One region of the Bacillus sp. mrc49 genome, then DNA from elsewhere that is predicted to be linked to it. Evidence: riboswitches for the same ligand, from Rfam matches in the RefSeq annotation. Region 1 holds a riboswitch; each other region holds the start of a gene.
What was found. Region 1 has a riboswitch for cobalamin ahead of CVN76_RS26885 (hypothetical protein). Riboswitches for the same ligand answer to the same signal wherever they lie in the genome.
Positions count from the first base shown of each region.

Region 2: linked by a shared signal. The riboswitch ahead of metE (5-methyltetrahydropteroyltriglutamate--homocysteine S-methyltransferase) and the one ahead of CVN76_RS26885 (hypothetical protein) in region 1 are both predicted to bind cobalamin.
Region 3: linked by a shared signal. The riboswitch ahead of CVN76_RS16690 (ABC transporter substrate-binding protein) and the one ahead of CVN76_RS26885 (hypothetical protein) in region 1 are both predicted to bind cobalamin.

Region 1 is NZ_PHNG01000800.1:118,802-123,913, reverse strand. It holds gene CVN76_RS26905 (YheC/YheD family endospore coat-associated protein) at 1-284, shown strand, start outside; gene CVN76_RS26900 (YheC/YheD family endospore coat-associated protein) at 281-1,477, shown strand; gene CVN76_RS26895 (YheE family protein) at 1,541-1,744, shown strand; gene CVN76_RS26890 (hypothetical protein) at 1,836-2,024, shown strand; gene CVN76_RS26885 (hypothetical protein) at 2,050-2,289, opposite strand; cobalamin riboswitch at 2,452-2,650, opposite strand; gene CVN76_RS26880 (CDP-glycerol glycerophosphotransferase family protein) at 2,712-4,799, opposite strand; gene CVN76_RS26875 (CDP-glycerol glycerophosphotransferase family protein) at 4,781-5,112, opposite strand, start outside.
Region 2 is NZ_PHNG01000791.1:28,109-33,220, reverse strand. It holds partial or broken gene CVN76_RS25480 (aminopeptidase) at 1-322, opposite strand, end outside; gene bcp (thioredoxin-dependent thiol peroxidase) at 279-749, opposite strand; gene CVN76_RS25470 (potassium channel family protein) at 812-1,231, opposite strand; cobalamin riboswitch at 1,430-1,622, shown strand; gene metE (5-methyltetrahydropteroyltriglutamate--homocysteine S-methyltransferase) at 1,776-4,082, shown strand; gene CVN76_RS25460 (acyl-CoA thioesterase) at 4,079-4,567, shown strand; gene CVN76_RS25455 (ABC transporter permease) at 4,612-5,112, opposite strand, start outside.
Region 3 is NZ_PHNG01000703.1:7,843-12,954, forward strand. It holds gene CVN76_RS16675 (DNA topoisomerase III) at 1-1,108, opposite strand, end outside; partial or broken gene CVN76_RS31820 (DNA topoisomerase III) at 1,226-1,569, shown strand; gene CVN76_RS31080 (hypothetical protein) at 1,643-1,783, opposite strand; tRNA gene CVN76_RS16680 (tRNA-Arg) at 2,240-2,313, opposite strand; gene CVN76_RS16685 (polysaccharide deacetylase family protein) at 2,533-3,396, shown strand; cobalamin riboswitch at 3,474-3,648, shown strand; gene CVN76_RS16690 (ABC transporter substrate-binding protein) at 3,800-4,771, shown strand; gene CVN76_RS16695 (FecCD family ABC transporter permease) at 4,734-5,112, shown strand, end outside.

The sequences.
Region 1 (5,112 bases):
AAGAGGCAAAAGAAGTGGAACGCAAACTATCTGAAGCAGCACTCTTATTAAGCGAAAGCATGGAAAAGCATCTGGATGGCATCATAGCGGAAATCGGATTTGATTTTGGGTTGGATAAAAAAGGGCAGGTTTGGATGTTTGAAGCGAATTCCAAGCCAGGACGCTCCATCTTCTCCCATCCCAAATTGAAGGAATTCGAATTGTTGACCAGAAAGCTCAGCCTCGATTATGCCATTTATTTGACTGAACAGACGATTACAAACGCCATTAGTGTGCAGCGATGAATATTTTTTATGATAGCGGTTCGGAAACTTGGTGCCATGATCAAAAGGATACAGTACTTTTTGCAGGTGCTGCAGATGAAGAGATAAACTATAGCAATGAGCTTTCAGGTCAAGGACTCTGCCCGATCACCGAATTTCCGGGAAGCCGGGTGCTCGTTGTTGGAATAATGACTTCGTTCAATCCGAAAAAGGAAACAGGGTTGGGCGGTAACTTGGCCCTTTTTCAGGATTTATCATTGTATCTTTTCCAACATGGGATTTTACCCTATGCATTCACGGGAAAGGAATTTGCTTCCGGTTCAATGAGAGGTTATGTATTTTCATCCGATTCAAACAAGTGGATCGAGTGTAAGATGCCGCTTCCTGATATTGTTTATAATCGTATACCCTCCAGGGGCTATGAGGCTTCGGCAGAATTCCAATCACTCATGAGCCATTTCAATGAGCACCATGTGAACATTTTCAATCCAGGTTTCCTGGATAAATATCTAATGTTCGAAGCTTTGATGGATGATGGCTCCCTCACCAAGCACCTGCCGGCAACAGCGATCCTGCAAAAGCGCGAATGTTTGGAGTCATTCCTTGATACACATCGGCACATCTACTTAAAACCTTGTAAAGGAAGCCAGGGAAAAGGCATTTACACCCTCCGCAAAAATCCTGATGATACACTTTTGTTCAACAGCCTGAAACACAGCGAGACTTTCTCGAATTTCGCTTCTTTCTGGGAAACGAAAAAAAAGGACTTATTAAAAAGAAATTACCTGGCTCAGCGGGCGGTCGTACCAAAAAAACTTCTTGGTCACCGTTACGATTACAGGGTTCTCGTCCATTATGAAAAAGGCTTTTATAAAGTAACGGGCAAAGCTGTAAGAATGTCACAACTGCAGGAAATCACTACACACACTCCTCGAGGCGGTAAGCTTTATCCCTATCAAAACCTGCAATCAAAAAGGCTAAATTCAACATTGGCTAGAATCGCCCAAAAATGCGGAGAAATTCTTTCAAAAAAAATTGGCTTTCTCGGCGAATTTTCGATTGATATCGGTGAAGACGAATCGGGCTCGCTCTTCATTTACGAAGTGAACTCCAAGCCCATGCAATTCGACGAAGAGGAAATCGAAGCTAATCGGCTTTTACATTTAAAAAACCTTTTCATGGAATTAACTTTTTCCAACAGGAAAATAAAATAACACCTCCTGCTGCCGTTTTCCATTATAATGTAATGTGAGACAGCATATATGGAGGTAATACATATGATCAGTCATTTTCAATGGGCACCGCTGCATAAGAACCTGCCAGGGTGGAAAATTTCCTTTTATTACAATAGACAATCCATCCAGGCTTTATATCATAAAGATGGAACCATCGAATGGACAGCCAACCCACCTGCAATGGAAGATGAACCGAAACTCAAAACCATGATACATGACTTGATGGTCTATCATGTTTATGAATAAACCGTATCGTCCAATTGCTTTTAGGAAAGCTTGAAAAGAATAAAAATCCCTCTATTGCCTATACTAATGAAAAGGTTAGGAGGGATTTATTTTGGACAAAGAAAAAATGACTTTTTTAAAGGATAGCGAGTATGATGGACGGGATTCCGCCTTCCTTGACATCGATCGCTATATCAATGAAGGCTTGGCAGGCGGCAATGTTTATGAGGCCGCTGATCTTCGGAACATTGAAGAAGCACATGATTTCTATGACGAGACCGATCCTAACATCAATAAATAGACGACCTTATTGCCAGGGCTCTCTTTTAGGAGAGCTCTTTTTGGAGCAGGACTGTTTCCCCGAACATTTCTCGAACCACACTCTCATAGGCGACTTCCAGATTACGGGAAAATAATTCCTTTTCAGCGGAACTTATTGTTTGCCCATTGATTTCCTCTGTAAGTTTTTCACGATTTCCGCTTAAAGAAATCGTTTCCCCTCCCGAAAAATTGTACATAACCTGGGTTTTAAGATGATCCGTGAAATATTTAACCGTTCCAAACATTTGTATTCCCCCCTTAAAAAATAAAAAAACAACTTCCCGGAAGGAAGTTGTTTGAATGCAAACGAAGCATAACAAAAATAAACATGTTTTTTCATTTTTAAAAATGAAAGCATGCTTTTGCCAATTTTCGCACGTAACATCCCCTATCCTCGTAGGCATTTGATGATGTGCTAAAAACAGGCAGGTATCCTGGCTCATGGTCAACGCTTTTCGAACCTTCCCATTCCCTTTTGCAGAAAACAGTGGCATCACTCGAATCGCTCACATATACAGTTGCGGGACAGCGCCGGATTCCAACCGGCTTCCCTTTTAAGCAGATAAATAGATGTTTCATATCCGCACCCGTTTCTAGACTTATTTAGTTTTCCATTTAAATGTATCAAATTATTTCCTGGATTACAATCCGCTCACGCGATGAACGATCATCTCGTTTTCAGCCTTATGGTTTCCGCCATTCCCTTAACGAAGTTGATACCGTTGAATTTTTTCCAAAGTGAACGTACAAAAGGGTTATTCAAAATCCTTGTAATCCGCTGCTTGCGTTTAATTTTTTTCAACAGACCTTGCTTTGCATGAATTTGCTCATAGACCCGGCGGCTATTGGAATGATCGATATATGGAAGATATGTTTTCCTTAACTGGCCAAATGCTTCTTTTTCCGCAAAACCGGTTTCGGCATAGGCGTTAATCGTCGAAATCAACTTTTCTGTAGTGAATACCTGATCACCAAATAATTGATTATCCATATTCATATAACTTCCTTGATACTTATTGTATGTCTCGAGATCGAATTGGTAAAAAACAACAGGTTTTTTTTGATAAAACATATCCCAGGCGACACTCGAGTAATCCGTAATCAACATCGATGCTTCCATCAATAAGGTATTCAAGTCTTCTTCATTGGAAATCGTGAACCGCTGATTATCAATGGAAAAATGTTCGATAAAGTCCTTGAATTTAGGATGCAAATAAAAATGCAGCGTCAAATCATGCTGCTCCAATAACCTGCTCAATTCTTTTGATTGTAAAAAAGTTTTGAATACTTGTACATACTCACTCTTTTCCACTTCCTCAAAAGGTAAGTTTTCAAGCCATACGCGCCATGTCGGCATCACTAAAATCCTTTTCCCGTTCGATCTATTTTCAATGACATCCCAGCGGGGAAGGCCGCTGACAATCAGTTCGTTTTTGTTATAGCCGAAATGATTCTGGATGATCTTGCCTTCCTCGGGTGAGGAAACGACAAAAAGGCTTGGTGCGTTAATGCTGGATTTTTTAAAGATGCTGTTAAGTTTTTTTAATCCGATAACGCCATGCTGCAAAAAGACAAGCGGCTTATAATTCATCGCTTTTCTGATCCTGCCCTTTTGAATTCTTATGTCGTATGCATGCCCTTTAGTTTCGGAGGATACCAATAGCTGTGCGGCAAACATGAACACCATATATTTAAAGCTCATGAATTCAACGACTCTATTTTTCATGCTTTCCAATTTCGGGTAATCTTCCGAATCAGGTTTAATGATGTAATATGCTTGTTGACGGTTATGATTTTCATAGATGTATTTAAAGAAGTAGTATCCGTTATCTTGAGCCCTGTCAGCGGTTTTCTCGTAAATCAGCCAAATGTTTTTCTTTTTATAGTAGGGAAGCAGCAGTCTATAAACCCACGAAGCCAGAACTTCTTTAAAAAAGTGCATGTTCGTCTCGTACTCGGTTCTTTCCTTATAAGTCAGTGCCACAGTGCCTGATGCCGTCAAATATGGATATACCCAATATCCGTTATCAAAGGTATAGGACATGCCAAAAAGTCGTTTGTTCAACTTTCTCAAGGCCATGCACGTAGGGTTCTTCAAACGAATATAGTGGTCCTTCCCCCCTACCCTGACCATTAAATAGAAATCATAATAAAACGGACGCCATTCCATCGACTTAACATCGATTGTAAAAGACAGTTTATGACCTTTTCCTTTAACAGGGAATATATACTGCGTGTTATCCGAAACATCCCTCTGCTTTAGGACCATTCCAACCAGTTCATATTCCTCTTTCAATTCAAGGCGTACGGTACCCGTCAGAATAGTACCCTTAAAACGCAAGGATTTCAGTGATAGTTTTGCTGAAAGGACCTCATCCGACAGGTGGATCGGTTGTTTGATGACAATGCTCAGTCCGCCTGATGCCGTAATATAAGGGGTGATCACTTGAACGCCAATAGAGGGGATCGAATGGAAATACTCATTCTTTCCCCCGCTAATTTGTATTCGATGCAATTCGCCACTTGCTTCCATATACAAATCCCATCTGGATGCCGCTTGATAATATTCTGCGGAAAAATTTTTCAGGTGGATGACGATCTTGGAATCGATCATTTCCGTCTCGAAGGTCCATCTGATTTTCATGGTTTTTTCAATGCCGATGATATTCAGTGACTTGGGGTCCTTGCATTGAAAGGAAATTTTTTCGTCTTCACTTATGAGATTATCCACCGTGATTATCTTCTTCTGTTCCATAGGCCGCGTATCCCCCTTTCATTCAGATTCATTAAATGATCTCTTAATGAAAAAGCCAGCTTCCTTGTTACTTTCCCTCGCTTCGCCAAGCGCCACAGCTTTCTCAGCACGGTCACTTTTGAGAGTTTTTTAAAGAAGGAAACTCTCCTTGGCCTCAATCTTTTTTCATTTTTAACAATATTATCATATATACGTTCGCTATTTTTATTGTCGATATTAGCAAAATAATGGCTTCTTTTCTCCTTGAAGATATCTTGTTCCTCAAAGTTGTTACGCACGCTATTTTCAATGGAAGTGATCAATTCATCCGGAT
Region 2 (5,112 bases), on a different contig from region 1:
TCATGATGATGAGCGCATCAATATCAGTATATTTTTTCATGGCCCATTGTGCTGAGGTGGCAAGCTGTTCTTTTACATTCCCTCGTAACAGGTGACGATTTATTTCATCGTCCTCCAGTTCTACATATGGAAAGGCCCCGACTCTGTAAGCTTCAACGATCAGCTCTTTAATCAGTGGCTTCGTGCGGATATGGCCCCTTATCAGGATTCTCTCTTTTGGCTTCAATCGTATTGAATGATGAATCAACTTGGCGGCGAGCTCCCTATGTCGCTCACCCTTATTTTTGGAGTTCACGAAGAGTTTCAAGAGCGTCTTCAACATGGCCTTTTACTTTTACTTTGCGCCATTCTTTGACGATCATGCCTTCCTTGTCAATCAGGAAGGTGGAACGCTCAATGCCCATATATTCCTTGCCAAAGTTCTTTTTCAATTGCCACACATCGAATGCTTCGGCAGCTTGATGACTTTCATCAGCCAGTAAAAGGAAAGGCAATCCATGTTTTTCAATGAACTTTTCATGACGCGCGGCTGGGTCCGGGCTGATGCCAATGATGACAGCATCCAATTCCTCAAAGTGTTCATTGTGATCCCGAAAATCACATGCCTCCGTCGTGCAACCCGGGGTCATATCTTTAGGGTAAAAATATAAAACAACGTATTTGCCCTTGAACTGCGAAAGGGAAACCATTTCACCGTTGTTAGCAGGTAAATGAAAATCAGGTGCTTTTTCTCCAATTTTAACAGTCATATTGAACCCTCCATTTTCTTCATTATGGTAAGGGTACCCAATAATCGAAAGAAACACAACTTTCATTTATCCTTCCTATCCTTCTGGTCCAGGTCGATCACCGTCCGAATCACGAATGCCGCCGGAAGCGTGTATCCGATGAATGCCTGTATTGTCGCTATCATCCGGCCCATGCCTATAGGTGCTATATCGCCATATCCTACAGAAAACATCGTCATCGCACTGAAATAAAAAGAAGTTTTCAGTTGTTCATAAAAAGTGCCATCCAATCGATTGCCCATATCAAGAATCACTGAGTGATTCTGAAGCTCGTATAATAAATAAATCAGTGCAAAACCAACCAATATCGTCGCATATAAATTGCCGAGCCAAAGCATATCTTCAAGAGAGAACTTTTTCCCCCCCGACTCGACAAGAAATAACGTCCGAATGCTCATCACCATGCAAAAAATGATTCCGGCAATCAAGATGTAGAAAGTCATCCCCCACGCCCCATTTCAAAACGCCCACTTCCTTATACATACTCCCTGTCCAATCAATATATTCTATTTTGAAAAGACTTCAGCCTTGTCATAGGGCTTGTTTACGAAACTTTTGCTTGTTGACCCTTTTGGTCGGATATGTTAAGATTGTCTAAATTTTTATAATAGTTTCTATTTTATAAATTTTTAACTTATCGAATTTCATATGTGGAAACAGGTTCCTAATGTTCATTAGGATTAAAAGGGAAGTCCGGTGTAATCCCGGCACGGTCCCGCCACTGTAATGGGAATGTTAGCGCCACCCGATATGCCACTGATCCTAAGGATTGGGAAGGCTTGCCGCTAATGATATGCCCTAAGTCAGGAGACCTGCCTGTTTCAACAACACTGTTTTAACCTACGGGAGATAGGGAGGTGTTAGGAACCTTTCATGTAAGTGGCAATTCGCTTGACACTTTATTTTAAGCATTTCTAACTTTCTCTTTTTGACTGTTAGGGGTGCTTTTTTTGTTGGATATCAATCAAATTCAAAGAATGTAGGAGGATGGAAATTTTGAAAAGTAGTAATCTGGGATACCCGCGCATCGGGGAAGATCGTGAATGGAAACGCACATTAGAAGCTTACTGGTCAGGAAAAATCGAAGAAACGGAATTCACATCGCAACTGGAAGCGATCCGGTTGGGCAACCTGCGAAAGCAAAAAGAGCAAGGCGTTGATATCATTCCTGTCAATGACTTTACTTTGTATGACCAAATGCTCGATACTTCCGTGATGTTCGGTCTTGTTCCCGAACGTTATTCCTCTTATGAAGGAGGCAGTGTCCCGCTATCCGTTTATTATTCAATGGCCCGCGGTAACAAGGACGAAGTCGCATCCGAGATGACGAAATGGTTCAATACGAATTATCACTATATTGTCCCGGAATTAAAACGCTCCCAGCTGACTTTAACAGAAAATAAGCCGCTTGCTGCATATCGGGAAGCCAAGGAGAAGCTGGGGATTGAAACGAAGCCGGTGCTTATCGGACCGTATACCTTCATCTCCCTTTCCAAAGGCTTCAATAAAGAAGATATCCCTGGCATCATCCTGAGCCTGCTCCCCCTCTATACACAAATATTGCAGGAGTTGGAGCAAGAAGGTGTGCAGTGGGTTCAGTTAGATGAGCCTTCCCTTGTTTCATCGATATCCAAAGATGATATGGAAACTGTTACATACCTCTATGAAAAACTGAATGAAGCGGCACCTCACCTGAACATCATGCTCCAAACATACTTTGATGCCGTGGAACACTATGAAGCGGTCACTCAATTGAAAGTTCAGGGAATCGGGCTCGATTTTGTTCATGATAAACAAAGAAATGTCCGCAATCTTGAAACGTTCGGCTTCCCGGCAGACAAAGTGCTTGGTGCAGGCGTGATTGACGGAAAAAACATTTGGCTTTCCGATTTATCGAGCAAGCTTCAATTAATCGAGACGATCAAGAACAAAGTGGCAGAAGATAAAATCTGGCTCCAACCCTCTTGTTCCCTGCTTCATGTTCCAGTGACCGTTCGCAATGAAAACGCGCTTGCTAAAGAAGTGAAGGAGGCACTTGCCTTCGCGGATGAGAAGCTAGAAGAAATCACTACCCTTGTCAAAGGCAGCAATCTAGGTTTGGAGGCAATCGTAAAGAAAGTGGATGCGAATAAATTGGCGATCCAAACGTTAGCCAGTTCCCAGGCCCGGAATCATAAAGCAGTACAAGCCGATGTAGAAAAGGTTAAATCCAAGACCTCGGGACGTCAGCTGCCATTTAAAGAGCGTTACCAAAAACAACGTGAATTTTTCAAGTTGCCTTTTCTTCCTTCTACAACGATCGGCAGCTTCCCTCAGACATTTGAAGTGAAACAAGCACGCAGTAAATTCAAAAGAGGAGATTGGACTGCTGCCCAATATGAAACATTCATAAATGATGAGATTGCCAGGTGGATCGAAATTCAAGAAGAAATCGGCCTGGATGTTCTCGTTCACGGAGAATTTGAACGGACGGATATGGTTGAATATTTCGGCCATAAGCTGGGGGGATTCGTCTTTCTGGAAAAAGGATGGGTTCAATCCTACGGTTCTCGTTGCGTCAAGCCCCCCGTCATTTACGGCGACGTTCATTTCATCGAGCCGATGACTGTCAGGGAAAGCGTCCATGCTCAATCACTGACAAAGAAAACGGTAAAGGGAATGCTCACAGGTCCTGTAACGATTTTGAACTGGTCATTTGTCCGTGATGATATTTCAAGGGAGAATGTTTGCTATCAGCTTGCCCTTGCCTTGGATAAAGAGGTACTTGCCTTGGAAGCGGCAGGAATCAAAATGATCCAAGTGGATGAGCCTGCACTTAGAGAAGGACTTCCATTGAAGAAAAGCGACCGGGAAGAGTATTTGAACTGGGCGGTGAATTCGTTCCTGATTTCCACATCGAGCGTGGAAGATACAACGCAAATCCATACGCATATGTGCTATTGTGACTTCAACAGTTTCATGGATGTCATCTCTTCCCTAGATGCCGATGTCATTTCCATCGAAACATCCCGCAGCCACGGGGAGCTTGCCTCCGCATTCGAGGAAAAGACATACGAAAAAGGAATTGGCCTAGGGGTATATGATATTCATAGTCCTCGAGTCCCGGCTGTGAAGGAAATGGTCGACATGATTGAACGAGGCATCAAGGTATTGGATAAAGACCAGTTTTGGATCAATCCTGACTGCGGCCTGAAAACTAGGGGCGTTCCTGAAACGGTTTCTTCCCTTAAAAATATGGTCGAGGCAGCCAAAATCGTCCGGGAAAATCTATTGGCCCAAACAACCGGCAAATGATCGAAAACGACGTAGAGATAGCACCAGGCCATCCCACACAGCAGTCAAGGACCTTTTTAACTGACCTTGTTTTCCCGCCTGACACAAATCATCACAATACCATTTTTGGCGGGAAGGTAATGGCATATGTCGATAAAATAGCCTGCATTTCGGCTATGCGCCATTGTCGAAAGCCAGTCGTGACAGCATCAAGCGACTCTTTTGATTTTTTGGCACCCATCAAGACAGGAGACGCGATTAACCTTGAGGCTTATGTCACATGTGCCCACCGCACTTCCATGGAGGTATTCGTGAAGGTGGAACGAGAAAACTTATTAACAGGTGAAAAGCAGCTTACGGCACGCGCCTTTTTAACGATGCTTGCCATTGATGAAGATGGTAAGCCGACCGAAGTTCCAATGGTAATACCGGAAACGGAAATGGAAAAACAGCAATATGCCGAAGCCCAGGCAAGATATATAGAAAGAAAGAATAAGCGTAAATAAACAAAAAGAAATCCCTTCAACCTGATGGCTGAAGGGATTTCTTTTTAGTTTCCTGCCCCGCGGTACCGCTTCACTCCCTGATTCCAAATGACGACGGATATCATGAAAAAGATAACCCCAATTACAGGTGTGGCGAATGCATACGCATACCACTCCTCTTTCCTAAGGAAATAGGATGCCGGATAAACACCGACAAACGCGAATGGCAGCACCCATGTAAGGACAAAGCGAATGATCTTATTATAAATATCGACAGGATAGCGTCCATAATTCCCGATATTATACATCATGGGCATGATGGAGGTTTTTGCGTCCGACCAGAACCCGATGCTTGCTATCGCAACGAAAATGGCTGCATAAGCAAGCGCCCCTCCAATGGCAAAGATGATGAAAAGAATCGGATCATACCAGGCAAGCTCCAGATTCAGTGATGCCCCAGAGTAAAATATTATGATCAAACCAGTCACAACACCAAATAATGATTCAAGCTCGATTCTTTCCAAAATGACTTGAAACAGGCTATGTATCGGCCTTGTTAATATCCG
Region 3 (5,112 bases), on a different contig from region 1:
TCGGAATAATGGCATGGTGATCACTGACTTTACTATCATCGACAAATGCTTTTGACGTCTTAATAGGCTTATTCAACACCTTATTTGCAAGAGGACGATATTCACCTATGGCACAGGCTTTTAAACGCTCCGGAAGCGTACCAACGATATCGGATGATATATATCGTGAATCCGTACGCGGATAAGTCAAGACCTTGTGTTGCTCATACAATTTTTGCATGATGTTCAATGTTTCTTTAGCAGAATAGCCAAAGAGTTTATTCCCATCCCGTTGTAACTCTGTTAAATCATATAGACCAGGTGCGAATGTTTTCTTTGCTTTGCGGTCAATGGAAACAACAGTCGCATCCTTACTTCCAAGTGATTTCACGATTGCATCGGTCTTTTCTTTATTAAAGCTGCGGCTATTTCCATTTTCATCTTGCCACGTTAACGTAAGTCCATCTGTTTGGGCTTCGATTCCATAATAGGTTTGCGGCTTGAAATTCGCAATTTCCTCTTCGCGCGCTGCAACCATTGCAACCGTCGGTGTCTGAACGCGTCCACAGTTTAATTGCGCATTGAATTTTGTCGTTAAGGCACGGGTTGCATTTAAACCGATATACCAATCCGCTTCCGAACGTGCTACTGCTGAAGTATATAAGTCTTCATACTCTTTACCAGGCTTTAAGTTATTGAACCCATCCTTAATTGCTTTATCCGTTACGGAAGAAATCCAGAGACGTTTGATGGGCTTATTCACTTTTGATTTCTCGATGATCCATCGTGCAACTAATTCTCCTTCTCTCCCCGCATCAGTCGCCACGATTATTTCATTCACATCATTGCGATTCAATTGTGTTTTAACAGCATTGAATTGCTTTCCGGTTTGTTTCATGACAACTAGCTTCATGCTTTCAGGAAGCATGGGCAGGTCTTCCAGCTTCCATGTTTTAAATTTCATATCATATGCCTCTGGATCTGCTAGAGTAACCAGATGACCTAATGCCCACGTAACGATATACTTATCGCCTTCTAAAAATCCATTGCCTTTTTTATTACACTTCAATACATTCGCAATATCACGTGCAACTGAAGGCTTTTCAGCAATTACCACACTTTTTGACATTTGTTCAAACTCCCTTACTAACTATTTACCGTCTAATATAACATAATTTCAAAGAGGGAATGGCCTATACAGTTCATTTGAGCCCTTGAAACGAAGCCGCCGGGATCGGGACAGTGGCAACTGTTCGAAAGCTTCTTGGTCGAAAAGAGAGGGAAGGGCCTTCACGTAAATTCAAAAGGAAAGCAACTCCTCGAGTTGGCGCCTGAAGACCTGAGGTCGCCTGCTTAGACGGCACAGGAGGAGCAAAAGCTAACGGCGATTGCAAAAGGAATTCTTGCCAAACAGGTTTTCATTGACGATATGCGCCAGAAATGCAAGCAAGATCATGTGGCAGGCTGATGCGTGTAGTGAATAATGAAAAGGGGGAAATGCTTGTCTGTCAGGATCGTGAATGCGGCCACAAGGAAAGTGTTTCACGTGTAACAAATGCGCCGTATGCCTGCAGTGCGCACAAGAAAAAAGGATGGAGCATTCGCTCCATCCTTTTTCTGTATATTACTGCTTCGACTAAATTTCATTCAGTACGGTGCCATGTCATTCATATTCAAGTGTGTTGTCCATTTTTTTTGTGTGTTTTTCGGAATCTACTCGTATGAGCGTACTGAATGGCTGCTGATCACCTGGACTGAAAATCGCTTCATCATTCTCTGGATTCCATCGGCTGTAAATACTCATGATCAGTATCTTCCTCCTTTGGATGAGAAGAGTAGTAATTCCCATTTTGATTAGCATCTAACGCTTCAATTGACTCTAACGCTGATCACCGGGACTAAACACCGCTGCGTCATTCTCCTTGTTCCATTGGCTTCTGATTGTACTCATGCACATCATCTCCTTTGGTTGAGAATGTCTTACAGTATTTATATACCCGGGTAGGACAGGTTGAAACATTTATTTTGAATTTTTTTCGCAATCCTGCGCGAACATCATTTCACGCCAAGGTTTTCTATATATTCGTCGTCCTTTAGCTTTCCTGTATGTTCTATCTTAGAAAAACAACGTGTCATAGAAACACTTACAGAATTTTATTGAAAGGGTGAAAAGGTTATATTGCAATTTGATTTTTCATTTTAGGCAAGAAACTGTTATATAAAACAAAAAACCCCTTAACATGTAAGGGGTTTTTTTTAGCGTCCCAGATAGGAATCGAACCTACGACCTACAGCTTAGGAGGCTGTCGCTCTATCCTGCTGAGCTACTGGGACATATTAAAAGGTCGACGACTTGTTTATTATATTGGTTATAGGCAAACTTTTCAAGTGAGTAGCTTATAATTATGAAAAAAAATGCCTGGCGGGTCATTTAACGATAATTTTTACCTTTTATTGCGTTAATTGGAATACTTTATTATTCGTTGGTTTTCTGGTACTATTATGCTAGAAAAAAATAGGAGAATGATAGTGGGAAAATACAGATTGGTATGGATGGCAGCAGTGTTTGTGGCTTTTATTTTAGCTGGCTGTTCACAAGGTGTTTTAGAGAAAATAGGTAAAAAGACGGCTGCGCCGATTGCGGAAGATAATATCGAGGTGGCTGCAGCAGAGGAGAATGAGGCCGAAATAGATTCGGAGGATGGAGCAAGTCCTGAACGAATCGATACGAGTGGCTGGATAAGGGCCGAGTCCGAGGTTAGGCTTCCGATATTGATGTACCATAGTATTTCGGAGGGGAATAACCTTCGGGTGCCGAAGGAGGAATTCCGGCTGCAAATGGCTTGGCTTCGGGAAAATGGCTACCAGACTTTATCGCCTAATGAAGCCTTTCTCGTTTTAAGCGAAAATATAATGCCAAGTGAAAAGTGTGTCTGGATTACTTTTGATGATGGCTATACAGATAACTACACGGAGGCTTTTCCTATATTGAAGGAATATGAGTTGAAAGCGACCATCTTCATGATCGGGAAGTCCATTGGTAAAGCTCATCACCTGACGGAAGATCAAATGATGGAGATGAGTGCGGATGGGATTTCCATCGAGAGTCATACAATCAACCATCTTGAGCTGAACCGGATGACTTCCGGGCAGCAGGAAGCTGAAATGGTCCAGTCCAAGGATTTATTCGATCGCATTCTGAACCAGGAGACGACGGTACTTTCGTATCCAGTCGGCCGTTATAACGAGGAGAGCCTCAGGTTATCGGAAGAAGCGGGATACAAGATGGCAGTCACCACCGAACCTGGCGGGGCAACAAGTGATCAAGGGATGCATGCCCTGCATCGCGTACGGATTTCACCGGGATTATCCGTCGGGGGATTTGCATCACTGATTGAAAATGCGTCCAATCGCTGAAGCTGGACAGGCGTTTTGTGAAAAATCCTCCAATAATCGCTTCTTGCATGGTGTATAATGATAAGCAGTGAAAATTATATACATATGAACGATTTGGTGTCTAAATGACTTAAAAGGGAAGCTGGTTCAATGCCAGCGCGGTCCCGCCACTGTATATGGGAGCTGACGGCTGTATGCCACTGTTTGGGATATGGGAAGATGCCGTTGACGATGACCATGAGCCAGGAGACCTGCCAAGATTCGTACACCTGTGACCCACGCGGATGGGGAGGTGTGTGGCAGACTGTAAAGAGTCCTTCATGATATTGTTGCCATACAAGCATCTTCCGTTTGACGGGGGATGCTTTTTGTCATGGGGTCCTCGCTTAAGGCGGGCTAAAACTAAATGAAATGATTGTGGGGAATGAACGTGAAGAAGATTTTTGGCCTGATACTGGTGATGTTGCTGACGGCTGGCATGATGGTTGGCTGCAGCGGCACGGCCGATGAAGGAAAAGGAAAGCAGCAGACGAATCAGGCTACACAACAAGCCTTCCCGGTTACGATTAAAGATGCAACGGGTGAAAAGGTGACGATAGAAGAAAAACCGAAGAAAATCGTTACGTTGATACCAAGCAATACGGAAGTGGTCTTTGCGCTTGGTTTAGGTAATAAGGTTATTGGCGTGTCCGACAATGATAATTACCCGGAAGAAACGAAGGATATCGAAAAAGTGGGCGGCATGGAGATGAACACGGAATTGATCGTCTCCTTGAAGCCCGATCTTGTTCTTGCCCATGCATCGAGTGCCCATAATTTGAAGGAGGGGCTCCAGCAGCTTAAGGATGCGGGAATAGATGTGCTTGTAGTCAATGATGCCCAAAACTTCAATGAGGTGTACAAGTCCATTGATATGATCGGGATGGCAACAGGCGAGCAAGCTAAGGCAAAAGACATCATCACGGACATGAAAACGAAGCTGAAGGTTATTTCCGAGAAGGCCAAATCGGTAAAGGAATCGGAAAGGAAGACCGTTTTAGTGGAGGTTTCGCCGTCCCCGGATATCTATACACCTGGTAAAAATACATTCATGAATGAAATGCTTATGATGATTTCAGCTGACAATGCTGCAGCGGATGTGGATGGCTGGGCCAAAATGGATGAAGAGTCGATGATTGCAGCCAATCCGGATGTCATCATTACGACTTATGGTTATTACACAAAAGACCCGGTAAGTGGAGTGACGGGCCGAAAAGGGTGGCAAGACGTTACGGCGGTTAAGAATGCCCAAGTTTTTGATGTCCATTCCGACTTGGTGACCCGTTCAGGTCCACGTTTAATAGAGGGAGTAGAGGAACTTGCCAAATCAATCTATCCGAACGTATTTGACAACTAAATGGGCGCTTGCTTATTTGCTTGCGTCATTGTTTTTACTTTTTGCCAGTACGATCGGCATCTCATTCGGTTCGGTGTCCGTACCGATCCCCGTACTTATGCAAATAATCGGCAAGGAGATTTTTCATTTGCCGATTTCCGCTGATCCCGATGTGATGCTGACGAATATCGTGATGAACATCCGTTTGCCGCGTGTATTGCTTGCAGGTTTGGTCGGGGCATGCTTGGCGATCGCGGGTGCGGCATTTCAGGGGCTGCTCCGGAATCCGCTTGCCGATCCCTACACGCTCGGGATATCGTCAGGAGCATCAGTCGGGGCAGTGGTGACGTTATTCCTGAATA